DNA from 3 places in the Proteiniclasticum sp. C24MP genome. Region 3 is predicted to be linked to each of the others. Evidence: predicted binding sites of a transcription regulator. Region 3 holds the regulator's gene; each other region holds the start of a gene.

Region 1 (4,284 bases), on a different contig from region 3:
GACATCCACGCATTCTCCGCAGGCTACACATCTGCTTTCATCGATGACGGATCTGTAATTGGACCTGACGATGTCGTTGTTCAGGTACTCATTGGCCAGTCTCATGGCATAGCATCCGCATCCGCAGCAGTTGCAGATGGCATGGGTATGCCCTGGAGAATCAAGGTTCGGCAGAGAATGCATGAGTCCGTTGTCCTCCGCTTTTCGGATGATCTCAAAAGCCTCTTCCCTGGTGATTTCCCGCCCTCGTCCTGTCTTGATGTAGTACTCCGCCGCATGGTCCAGCTGAATGCACATGTCTTCTTTCAGATGTCCGCAGCCCTCATGCATGGCTTCACGGGAAGTTCTGCAGGAGCAGTCCGATACGGAAAACATATGGGCTTCCTCCAGATACCTGGAGATTTCCTCATAGGTGGCTCTTTTCGTGTTTCCGTCTATGGAGCGTTCGATGGGCACCACTCTCATGGGTCCACCCCCCACAGGCATGATGCCTGCAGCCATGGGTCCTTTTTTACTGCCGAAGTAGTAGAATGCTTCTGCAACTTCCGGATGCTTTGCCACGATCTCCCTGTTGTTGTTGATCATTTCCAGATGTCCAGGAACAAAAATATCATGCCAGTAAACATCGGTTCCATCCACCGTATTCCAGAACGTGACACCGGTCCAGGCCAGATGCTTCAGCGCTTCCTTCACGTTCTCGAGGGGGTGCCCGCAGGAGGCTGCAATGTCCTGCGCACTCTTTTTCTCCCTGAAGGACACATGCATGGCCACTTCCGCCTGAAACGGCGTCAGAATCGATGCCAGGGCATAGTACTCCGGTCCGAAGGGAATGGCCTCGCGGCTGGTTCCCGCTTTGGTTCTACCGATTTTGTTGGCCAGATCCAGTATTTCCTGTCTGTAGGCTCTGCCGTCCACATCCGCCCAGTTCAGGGCGAACTGGAACCGTTCTGATTTGTTGAAGTTTGTCTTTTCCGTCTTTTTCGTCATCAGTTTTCTCCTTTCATCTGCTGCTTCACCCAGGTTGTCCATTCCTTTATGCCTTCACCGGTCTTTGATGAGATGGGAAAGATCCTGATATCCGGATTCAGTTCCCGCACCCTTGTCTCCAGCACGGACAGATCGAAGTCGAAATAGGGCATGGTATCGATTTTGCTGATGAGCAGCGCATCCACCTTGGCGAAGATCATAGGATACTTCAGCGGCTTGTCATCCCCTTCTGGTACGCTCAGAATGGCGATGTTTCTCATGGCCCCCGTATCGTATCCCACCGGACAGATGAGATTCCCTATGTTCTCCAGAAACAGCAGATCCAGATCTTCTATGCCGATTTCATCTACGCCTGCCCTGGCCATGGTGGCATCAATGTGGCATAAGCCCCCTGTATGCATCTGCACCGCCTTTGCTCCGGCATTCTGAACGGTTCTTGCATCCACATCGGAATCCACATCCGCTTCGATGACACCGATGTTCATCTCGTCTTTCAGCGCCTTTATGGTTGCAACCAGTGTAGTGGTCTTTCCGCTGCCTGGTGAAGACATGACATTGATCATGTATGCCTTCTTCTCCCGAAGCGCCGCTCTTGTTTCATCCGCCACCATCTTATTGTCTTCATGAATATTCTTCCTGATGGAGAACACTTTCAGTTCATTCATAAACTCACCCCTATCCTTATTTCAGGTTGATTATATCAATGCCTTTCAGGTGCCACAATAGAGCGGATTGTCTGAAATTTAACACAAAAAATACTTTAGCGAAGTGTGTACACCCTCTCTCTGTTTCTTTCATCAGGCCGCTCCAGAGGGAGATGTAAACAGTTTGCCAAAGTAAAATATTTTTCATCAATTGTAATACCTACACCTGTATGTTAAAATTTTAATTATATTCGCATGATAAGAAATGGCAGGTGATGAAAATGGATGCAAAGAAGAAATACGAAATTCTCACAGAAGGTCAGAAGGAAGGCGTTTCTCTCACATGCCGCACATACGGCATATCAAGAACGCTCTATTACCGATGGCTTAGCCGCTATAAAGCTAACGGCATGAAAGGTCTTCAGACAGGCAGAATGGCCAAGGCTCCCGCCAACCTCACCGATGAAGAGACATCAGATCAGGTTCTTGGCCTCATCAGAAGCTACCCTTCCTATGGACCAAGAGAAATCTGCTACCTTCTGGAGGACTACGGAAAGAAGATCAGTGAATCCTGTGTCTATAACATCATGAGAAGACATGGACTCTCCACCAGAGAAAAACGCTTGCGCTTCGCGAAGAAGAAATCCGGTCCGCTTCTTTTCAGTCTGCCCCCTCTTCATTCACTGAAAAGCGGTGAGTGTCTTCTATTCTTTCTGACACCCTGCGCCAGCCACAAGGAGACCGGCATGGTCTATGCTTATACACTCATGGATTATAAAAGCAGAATCGCCTGCACAAGATTATACACTGAACTTTCCGTCTCCTGTTTCATCGATCTTCTCACCGCAGCTGCAGTTCCTGTGGCCCACAGCCTGGATCTCCGTCCAAAGTATCTTTGCTTTTCTGAAGGAAAGGCGCTGTACGAAAAGAACCGCCATGACTTCTCAAGCGGAATTCATGAAATACTCCAGTCCAGCGGATTTGATATGACGCTTTTCTTTCTGGAAGAGGATGATCTTCTGAATTCGGATTTCAAGACGCTTAAAAATGAGTATTACAGAGTATGTCTGGCTTCCATGATGCCGCTCTTTCTTTCAGATGAACCCCTTGACCAGATCAAGCTCCATCTGCAGAGAAGAATCAGAAGCTACAACATTCAACTGAAAATAAGCTATGAAGGGCTTGTGATGTCGCCCACGGAATATCACAGTCATGTCACAGGCAGCAGCCGGATTCTGCCACTTTGGGCCTACATTGACCGGATCTATTAAGGGGAGGTAAACGAGTATGCATGTAGCCATCATCGGAGGAGGATTCAGCGGCCTTACAGCTGCCTATCTTCTGGAGAAGAAAGGAATCAGTGTGACAGTCTATGAAAAGGAAGCCAGCCTTGGTGGACACTGTCAGACAGTAAAACAGAAAGCCCTCCCTGTGGAGATGGGTACCGCTTTCTGTTTCAGCGAATCGATCCAGGAGCTGCTCCTTTCCCTGAATGTTCCTTATACAGAGCGGTTCACCTATCGTCATTTCCTGGATGAGAACCATCAGAAGACAGAACACCTTTCCCCTATGGAGGTTCCACTGCTTCTGGAAGAGCTTGAGCGGCTGAAAAGCATCCTGGCGTCCTACTTCATCCCAGCAGAAAGCACGGATTATTTCATATCGAAAGAGCTGATGATTCCTCTGGGGGAATTTCTTAGAAATCATAACCTGAAGTACATAAGCGCGGTCATGACGCCCTATCTTTCTTCCTACGGCTTCGGAAACAGTGAAGAAATCATGGCATATTACGCTTTCAACATACTGAATCTTACCACCATCCATTCCTTCATCAGGGGAGACAAGCTCCTCTTCATAAATGAGGGGGTATCAGAGATCATCCGAAAACTCAGCGAGCAGATCAGTGACATCCGCTACAATGCGGATGTCAGAGAGATTCTGCCCGGGAACGGAAAAGTAAAGATCACCACTGCCTATGAGGAGACGGACTATGACAAAGTGCTTCTTGCGGCAATGCTTCCGCCTGACATCCTGAAAGACGGTTTTCTCAGCGACTTCATGAATAAACTGGAGTGCAATCCCTATGTGAGCTGTGCCTATGAAGTGGCAGATCGAAACATCGCCACCACCTACTACCGGTGCAACTTCGATGAAAAAGAACGGATTCAGTTCTTTCATACTCATAAAGAGAAAGATAAGACCGTGATTGTGGCCTATGCCTACGGGAATCTTCATGATGCGCTGATCAAAGGCATCACCGAAGACATCCGAAAATCAGGTGTGAAGATCCGGCACCTGATCACCGCCAGACAGTGGCAGATCTTCCCGCACATCAGTCCGCAGCATCAGAAGGAAGATCTGTATGGAGAACTGAAAGCATACCAGAAGACATCGGATATCCACTTCATCGGATCCCTCGTGTCGAAGCCGGCTCTCTCCAGTCTGTATGCTTCAGTGAAGAAATTCGTGAACGAAACATTTTAAGAAAGTCCATAGAAACTCCATTCTGCATCGACAGCAAATAAGGCTCCTGAAACTGATTCATGAACCAGTTTCAGGAGCCCTATGTTTTTCATAGCTTTTTCAAAATCAGGACAACATCAATAATTCTGTCCTTTTTACGTGGATCAGGTCATGCTGAACTCCGTACCGG
Region 2 (4,284 bases), on a different contig from region 3:
TTCTTTGCCAGTGCCTGCAGATCGCACTGAAGGTTTTTTCTGCAGGTGAGGCATTCCATGGGATGATTTGACAGAAGAAGCTCCAGGTTCAGTCTACGCGCAGATACAGCCTTCAGTGAGTCTGTGATGATTTCCATTCCTTCTGTCACGAATTCTGAACAGGAAGGCGACAAAGCCTGCCTGCCTACCACCTCCACCATACAGACACGACAGGACGCGGTTCTGTTGATCATGCCGAAGCCTTCAAGATTAAGATGACACAAAGTAGGGATGTCAGCATTCACAAGTTTTGCCGCATCATGGATTGTGGTTCCTTTAGGTACGTTGAGATCTGTTCCGTTGATTCGGATATTGACCATTTCAGATTTATTTTCCATATTCTTCACCTATGCCTTTTTAATTGCGTCGAATTTACACGTATCAAAACACGCGCCGCAGGAAATACACAGATTCAGGTCGATAAAGTGAACCTGCTTCGGATGTCCTGAAATGCATCCTACAGGACATACACGTCTGCAGGCGGTACATCCGACACACTTTTCTGGAATCACGCTGTATCTGAAGAGACCTTTACAGACACCAGTAGGGCACGTTTTCTCTTCCACATGCATCCTGTATTCTTCAGAGAAATATTTCATCGTACTGAGAACAGGATTGGGCGCGGTCTGACCTAATCCGCAAAGAGCGGAGTTTCTGATATTGTTGCCAAGCATATCCAGCTGCTCAAGAACATTGGGAGCGGCCTTGCCTTTTGTAATGCTGTCGAGCAGTTCGTATAGCCGCTTTGTTCCGATACGGCAAGGGGTGCATTTACCACAGGATTCGTCCATGGTGAATTGAAGGTAGAACCTTGCGATATCAACCATACAGTTGTCTTCATCCATGACGATCATTCCTCCGGAACCCATCATGGTTCCAAGGGCGCGAAGCGTTTCATATTCTATAGGGGTATCCAGATACTCGGAAGAAATCACGCCACCTGAAGGACCGCCGGTCTGAACCGCTTTAAAGGCTTTGTTGTCTGTTATGCCGCCACCGATCTCATAGATGATTTCTCTGAGTGTAGTGCCCATAGGCACTTCCACAAGCCCGACGTTGTTGACTTTTCCGACCAGTGCAAATACTTTTGTGCCCTTGGAATTCTTAGACCCGATACTGGAGAACCATTCAGCTCCTTTATTGATGATTTCAGGGACATTGGCCAGTGTTTCGACATTGTTCACTGTGGTAGGTTTTTTGAGATATCCTTCTTCAGAAGGGTAGGGAGGTTTCTTTGTAGGTTCCCCTCTTTTTCCTTCTACAGAGTGTATCAGCGCGGTTTCTTCGCCACAAACAAATGCCCCTGCACCAAGTCTGATTTCAAGTTCGAAATCAAAACCACTGTCAAAGATGTTCCTACCTAAGAAGCCGTATTCTCTTGCCTGACTTATGGCGGTATTCAGACGAGCGATGGCAAGAGGATATTCAGCTCTGATATAGATGATGCCCTGATTCGCACCAGTGGCGTATCCACCGATGATTAATCCTTCAAGAACGCTATGAGGATCACCTTCAAGCAGGGAACGGTCCATGTAAGCACCCGGATCTCCTTCATCCGCATTACAGATCATATATTTCTGAACGCTTTTCTGATGGTTTGTAGCCTGCCATTTCAGTCCAGTTGGAAAACCGCCACCACCTCGGCCTCGAAGACCACTGTCTTTGAGGATGCGGATTACATCCAGAGGTGTCATTTCAGTGAGAACTTTCGCCAGGGCTTCATAGCCGTCGAAGGCGATGTACTCTGTTATTTTCTCCGGATCGATATTACCGCAGTTTTTGAGGGCGATTCGAAACTGTTTTTTCTTCGCACCGGAAGGGTCTGTTCTGTTGAACGACATGGGAACCACTTTATCTTCCAGTATTTTTCCGTGGAGAATATGTTCGTCAAGAATTCTTGCAGCGGTTTCCCTGTCGACATATCCGTAGTATACAGGAACATGTCCAGGTACATTGACTTGTACAGTAGGTTCACAGTAGCAGGAACCGATGCAGCCGACTTTCACCAGATCGACATGATGCAGATTCATGTCGCTGATCATGGTTTCCAGTTCTTCGTATATATCATTACCGCCTGCGGCAATTCCGCATGTGGCAAGACCTACCAGAAGTTCAATGCGCTGTGATTTACCTCCGCCGATCTGGCGAAGCAGTCTCATTTCCTTCTGCATTTCTTTGATTTCATGAAGCTCATTCCGATCCTTTATCATAGAAATCACACACCTTTGTAACTGCTTATGACAGTTTTAATATTATCTTCATTCATATGACCATAGACTTTATCATCGACCATGACTGCAGGCGCAAGCCCGCATGCTCCGATGCAGCGTATTTCCTTCAGGGTGAACAGTTCATCAGCAGTGGTCTCATCCATACCTACCTTCAGTTCCTTCTTCAACGCTTCTTTGATCTGGTCAGCTCCCTTTACAAAACAGGCGGTACCCATGCAGACGCTTACTGTGTGCTGACCACGCTTCGTCTGAGTGAAGTAGGAATAGAAACTGACTACGCCGTAGACTTTGGAAGCCGGAATACCAATGGAACGTGCGATATACAGCTGCAGTTCAGGGGGAAGATACCCAAAGATGTGCTGAGCCCGATGGAGAATATGAATCAGCATACCTTCCTGATCCTCCAGACTTTTGATATACGTCTCCAGCAGTGCAAGCTTATCTTCAGAAAGATTTACAGGTTCAACCAGATTGATTTCTTTTTCCATTATTTCACCTCCGTTGAAAATTCAGAAAATTTCTTAATTCAGTTGTAGCAATAAGAGTAAAATATGTCAATATTTTAACAAATATTTATCAAATGCAAACTTTTCGTGATTCTTATTAAGAATCTGATGGACAGAACAGAGTTTTCATCTGATTTGCGCTGTTTGGACTGCTGAATAATCGCAAGCTGGAAAGAAGTTGCGCGAAGTTTAAAAAGATTGTAAAGAAGATGTATTTATGCTGAGTTTCATGGTATAATCATAATTTGTGTGAAAGAAAATTCATGGATGAATGCAATGATGAAAATAAAGTAATATGGAGTGAATAAATTCAATGCTAAATGTAAACAATGTAAGTCTGAGATATGGTGGAAGAAAACTGTTCGACGATGTGAATATCAAATTCACATCAGGCAACTGCTATGGTGTAATTGGCGCCAACGGTGCTGGTAAATCAACCTTTCTGAAAATACTGTCCGGTGAAATTGAACCGAACACAGGAGATGTGTCATTAGGTAAAGACATGAGAATGTCTGTGCTGAAGCAGGACCATTTCCAGTTTGACCAGGAGAAGGTCATAGATACAGTCATCAAGGGTAATGACAGGTTGTACCAGATTATGAAGGAAAAAGATGAAATATACAGCAAAGAGGATTTTTCCGATGAAGATGGAATAAGAGCATCTATACTGGAAGGCGAGTTTGCTGAGCTGAACGGGTGGGAAGCGGAAGCCGAAGCGGCATCTCTTCTATTAGGCCTTGGTGTGGATACCGACAAGCACGACAGAATTCTGAGCGAACTGGAAAGTGCTGAGAAAATCAAGGTGCTGCTTGCTCAGGCATTGTTTGGCAAGCCCGACGTACTGATTCTGGATGAGCCTACAAATGATCTGGATCTGCCATCCATCACATGGCTTGAAAACTATCTTGCGGATTTTGAAGGCACTGTCATTGTAGTATCTCATGACAGACATTTTCTTAATATGATCTGTACACATATCTGTGATGTGGATTACGGCAAGATCAAGATCTACATGGGGAATTACGATTTCTGGTATGAGTCAAGTCAGCTTATGGCTCAGCTCATGAAGGATTCAAACAAGAAGAAGGAAGAGAAGATCAGAGATCTTCAGAGCTTCATCACCAGATTCTCCGCAAATGCGTCAAAATCGAAGCAGGCTACTTCAAGGAAGAAGCTGCTGGATAAGATTACTTTGGATGATATAGCAGTATCAAACAGAAGATATCCCTTCGTAGGATTCAAACCTGAAAGAGAACCAGGGAATGATATCCTCATCGTGGAAAACCTTACAAAATCCATAGATGGAGTAAAAGTGCTGGACAATGTATCTTTCATTGTCGGCAGAGAAGATAAAATCGCATTTGCTGGAAATGATATTTCAGTAAGTACACTCTTCAAGATCCTGGCAGGGGAAATGGAACCAGACAGCGGTTCCTACAGATATGGAGTGACCATCACCAAAGGATATTTTCCTAGGGACAATGGTAAGTACTTCAACGATATCAGTC
Region 3 (4,284 bases):
CGCCTCATGGCCTCATCGAAGTTTATGAGATGCGCATTGAATTCCGGTCCGTCCACACAGGCGAATTTCACCTCATCTCCCACTGTGACTCTGCAGGCTCCGCACATGCCTGTTCCATCCACCATGATGGGATTCAGCGATACAATGGTTTCCAGGTCGTAGTTTTTCGTGAGCTGTGATACAAACTTCATCATGATCATAGGACCGATGGCGATGCAAAGATCGTATTCCTTCTTTTCCACCTCCATGAGCTCTTTCAGCTTGTCTGTCACAAGACCATGAAATCCGTAGCTTCCATCATCCGTACATACATACAGGTTCTTTGCCACTTCTTTAAATTCTTCTTCCATGATCAGTGTCTTTTCTGATCGCGTACCGATGATCACATCCACATCGATGCCTTTCTCCTTCAGCATCTTCACCTGCGGATAGACCGGTGCTGTACCTACACCACCGGCCACAAAGACAATCTTCCTCTTCAGAAGATGCTCTTTCTCATCGGTGACCACCTCGGAAGGATTGCCCAAGGGTCCGACGAAATCTCTGATTTCATCTCCCTCCGAAAGGGCTGCCAGCTTCTTCGTGGAAGCGCCCAGCGTCTGGAAGACGATGGTCACAGTTCCCTCTTCTCTGCTGTAATCGCAGATGGTCAGTGGGACTCTTTCTCCCCACTCATCCACCTTGATGATGACAAACTGTCCAGGCAGTGCAGACTTCGCCACACGCCTTGCTTCAATATCCATCAGGAATATGTTTTCAACCAGTTCCCTTTTACGCGTTATTTTATACATCTGTTTCCCCCAATACTTTAAGCCTCAAAGACTTATTTCAATCACCATATAAGTATACGGATTCTCATGGATTATTTCAACCGATACCACTGGAATTTAAGGTAATGGAAAGGAGACCTTATTCAGGTCTCCTTGCGTGAATTACTCTATTTATCCAGGTCATTCATGAGATAGACAAGTGTCAGCAGACTTTCACTCAAATGCACATTCTCAATGGATACATTTTCCGGCACCTGGATATCCAGGGGAGCAAAGTTCCATATTCCCTTTACACCATTTTCAACCAGAAGATCCGCCACTTTCTGCGCCTGTGCCTGTGGAACGCAGATGATTCCGATATCCACCTTGTTCTCTCCTAGGAAAGATTCCATCTGATCCAGATCAGATATCTCCACATCCTTGATTCTCATGCCGATGAGCTTAGGGTTCACATCAAAGATCGCCTTCAGGTCAAATCCGAACTTGTCGAATCTTGAATAATTGGCAATGGCCTGTCCGATGTTACCGGCACCGATGATCACGGTGGTGTACTTTTTGTCCAGTCCTAGAATGTGAGAGATCTCATTATATAGTTCCTTTACGTTGTATCCATAACCCTGCTGACCGAAGCCACCAAAGCAGTTGAAATCCTGTCTGATCTGAGAAGCCGTGAAGCCGATCTTTTCACTTAGTTCCTTGGAAGAAACACGATCCACATCATTTCTCAGAAGCTCAGCAAGATGTCTGTAATATTTTGGCAGTCTTTTGATGACAGCCATGGAAATGTCTTTTTTCTTATCCATCATTGCACCTCATCGTTAATTAAATTTCTAACAATATAATACCATAAAAAAGAATAACTTGTGTAGGTTTTTATCAAGGAAATTCCATTTTTCAGAAAAAATTATGAGATTGTTAGAAACCTGAACAATTTACCCACTGATTTTTCCATAATTACAGTAAAATACCTATGACACAATCAATAATAAGAAATACTGAAGTCAATGTTTTCTCTTATTGTTAATATTTCACCTTGCACATCCCTTTACTGATACATAGTGGTAATAATTTCCCAAAGCAGAAGAAACCATCTCTTCAGATGGTTTCTCTGCTTTCAAGGCATCCTTTCTGTTTTTCAGTTTTCAGATCTCCGCCTGCGTCTGCTTTTTCCGGTTGAGCCGCAGCAGAATACCTCTGCTGCGGGCTTTTCTTTCAAAGGCTTCCACTGCAGTCTTCGCCTTTTCCTTGCCTGACAGCTCCATTTCTCCTGTCTTCTCTTCGATCTGCTTCATAACGTCTTCAAGGTCGTTCATCTCCAGAAGATTCACAGAAAGACAGTAGAAGCTCTTGCGCCTGCCGTCATTGTAGTCGGAAAGAAGACGGGAAAGCAGCTCCATCTTTTCATGAAGCTCCTTCTGATAAGCATCCAGCCCAATGGTCTTCATCTTCTCAAGGTCCTTCCTCTGATTCCGATGCAGAATGAAGGAATCCACAAGCTCAATGCCCTGATACTTCTCGCAAGGATACGCTTCACAGTCGATGCAGTACGCCACACCCCCATGGTTCAAGCTGCACCGGGCGATGGCACAGGCCTGGTTCCCTTCTCCACCACCACATCCAGGACAGTATCCTCCGATATACATGGTGCAGAGTCCGCAGTTCAGTCCGCAAAGTGAAAAAAGCGGGTCGGGTCTTCTGAAATTCTTCACTGTTCTCTCCCTCCCAGAATTCAAGGAAAAAAGGGTTCCTCACAATGCCGCTTCTGCCATTCACGTCCACTTCAGCAGGGAGCCCTACCTGAAGGCATCTCTCAGAACATCCAGCACAAAATTCTGCTGAGCATTGTATCCGATATCCGGGAGGGTATCTCCATCCTGAACACCGTAGTTTGCGAAGCTGGAATGATTTCCGCCGCGAATATCCACCTCGATCATGGAGACAGGCAGCCTGACCTTTGCTTCCTCCAGATTCTCCATGTCGATGACGGAGTCTTTTGTGCCCACAAGTGAGTAGACTTTGAACGGAGCATCCCTTAGGTCTGTACCACCATCAGGATAGGCCGCCAGAAACACCAGTGCCCTGATCTTATCGGGATTCTTCTCCGTAAACCTTGCTGCTGAAACGCCACCCAGGGAATGTCCTATGATGACCCAGTCCGACAGACCTTCCTCTTCCACATATTTCTTCGCTGCCTGGTTGGATAGAATGGACAGCTTGAGCGGCGCTTTTATGATGACTGTCTTATACCCCATTCCGGCGATCTTACTGCCCAAGAGGCCATACGCTCTTTCAGAGACTCTTCCTCCAGGGTAAATGACGACGCCTCCCACAGGATTCTCTGGTGTAAACACCAGATCTCCGTCCTCAACCGTAAACTCAATTCCCTGAACCGACTGCAGCGCACTCTGCGCCGTCACGGAGGGTCTGTAATAATCATCCGCATAGATATAGATTCCTACCGATGCAAATATAAGAAGAATAAAGAGAATCCTCCCTATTCCATAGATCCATTTCGATTTTCCTGATTCCTTTGTTTTCAAGTCCCCACGCCCTCTGCCTTTCGCTTAATACTCCATGTAATTGTCTCTGTACTAAGTATACTTGATTCCAGCCCTTCCTTTAAGCTCTTTTCGTGAATTTTAAAAGATTTAGAAGTGAAACCTGCAGAAGTTTCCCCTTTCTCTCCTCTTCATAACGAGACCTATGATAGAATAGAGATAGTGAAAACACAGGAGTGTAAGAAGAAATGGTGAAAAGAGTTTTAGATAAGCAGCGTTATGTCTTTTTAGAAAAGCCGGCCATGGAAGTGCTGCAAAGAGAAGAAAATGAAATCAGAGCAGCCCAGATTGAATCCTATTTAAGTGAACTGAAAGAATTCCATCTCTCTGTCATGAAACTTTCAGAAACCCGATATGACAAGAAAACGCGGAGTCTCATGCTGAACCTGGCCATGATCCTTCTGTCGGAAGAGAAGCTCTGGGAGAAGACGAGATCCGAAAAGCGCATTCCCCTGAAGGTCTTCTCAAGAATGGTGGAGGAACCCGTCTTTGAACTGAAGGAGATGGAAAGCCACATCCTGGCCTACGCGCTTCTTCTGGAGGAGGATAAGTATCCTCTCATCCGAAGATACCTTCATTACAAGGAAGGCGCAGGAGAGGACACCTATGAAAACGGAGAGGATAAGAGCCGGGGTCTTTCTCTGCTTAGGAAAGGCAGATTCTCTTTCATCCTCACAAGCCAGGGACAGTTCATGAAAATCCGGGTGGAGGAAACCCCTTCCGGTCATGTGGCAGCCGGCAGAAAAGTAAGAAAGAAGCTGAATCTGTTCAAACCACTGCTGGTGCTTCTACTGGCTGCGCTGCTACTTGGCAGTGTCTACATCACCATGTCCAGGAGAATCACTCAGACCATCATCGTGAAAGCTGCAGGAGAGGTGAAGATGGACTTCAACTCCTTTGGAGATGTGATCCATGTCATCGGCATCGATGGCGCCGGACGGAGTTACGTTGCGAAA

The links. Region 3 encodes Rex, which represses fermentation and respiration genes when NADH is low (regulators of the CRP and FNR family bind a similar motif). Its sites were predicted from a motif close to ATTGTTAANNNNTTAACAAT; they were not measured.
Region 1: the regulator Rex is predicted to act here: its motif matches at 1,861-1,880, upstream of hypB (hydrogenase nickel incorporation protein HypB).
Region 2: the regulator Rex is predicted to act here: its motif matches at 2,821-2,840, upstream of ACHAL6_RS06995 (NAD(P)H-dependent oxidoreductase subunit E).

Annotation. Positions count from the first base shown of each region.
Region 1 is NZ_JBINJW010000020.1:29,453-33,736, reverse strand. Features, by position in the region: gene ACHAL6_RS12005 (FAD-dependent oxidoreductase) at 1-987, opposite strand, end outside; gene hypB (hydrogenase nickel incorporation protein HypB) at 987-1,652, opposite strand; gene ACHAL6_RS11995 (helix-turn-helix domain-containing protein) at 1,913-2,902, shown strand; gene ACHAL6_RS11990 (FAD-dependent oxidoreductase) at 2,919-4,115, shown strand; gene eutC (ethanolamine ammonia-lyase subunit EutC) at 4,259-4,284, opposite strand, start outside.
Region 2 is NZ_JBINJW010000006.1:121,787-126,070, forward strand. Features, by position in the region: gene ACHAL6_RS06985 (NADH-dependent [FeFe] hydrogenase, group A6) at 1-377, opposite strand, end outside; gene ACHAL6_RS06990 (NADH-ubiquinone oxidoreductase-F iron-sulfur binding region domain-containing protein) at 387-2,249, opposite strand; gene ACHAL6_RS06995 (NAD(P)H-dependent oxidoreductase subunit E) at 2,255-2,758, opposite strand; gene ACHAL6_RS07000 (ABC-F family ATP-binding cassette domain-containing protein) at 3,090-4,284, shown strand, end outside.
Region 3 is NZ_JBINJW010000005.1:23,173-27,456, reverse strand. Features, by position in the region: gene ACHAL6_RS05745 (sulfide/dihydroorotate dehydrogenase-like FAD/NAD-binding protein) at 1-791, opposite strand, end outside; gene ACHAL6_RS05740 (redox-sensing transcriptional repressor Rex) at 938-1,573, opposite strand; gene ACHAL6_RS05735 (DUF3795 domain-containing protein) at 1,913-2,479, opposite strand; gene ACHAL6_RS05730 (alpha/beta fold hydrolase) at 2,564-3,310, opposite strand; gene ACHAL6_RS05725 (hypothetical protein) at 3,517-4,284, shown strand, end outside.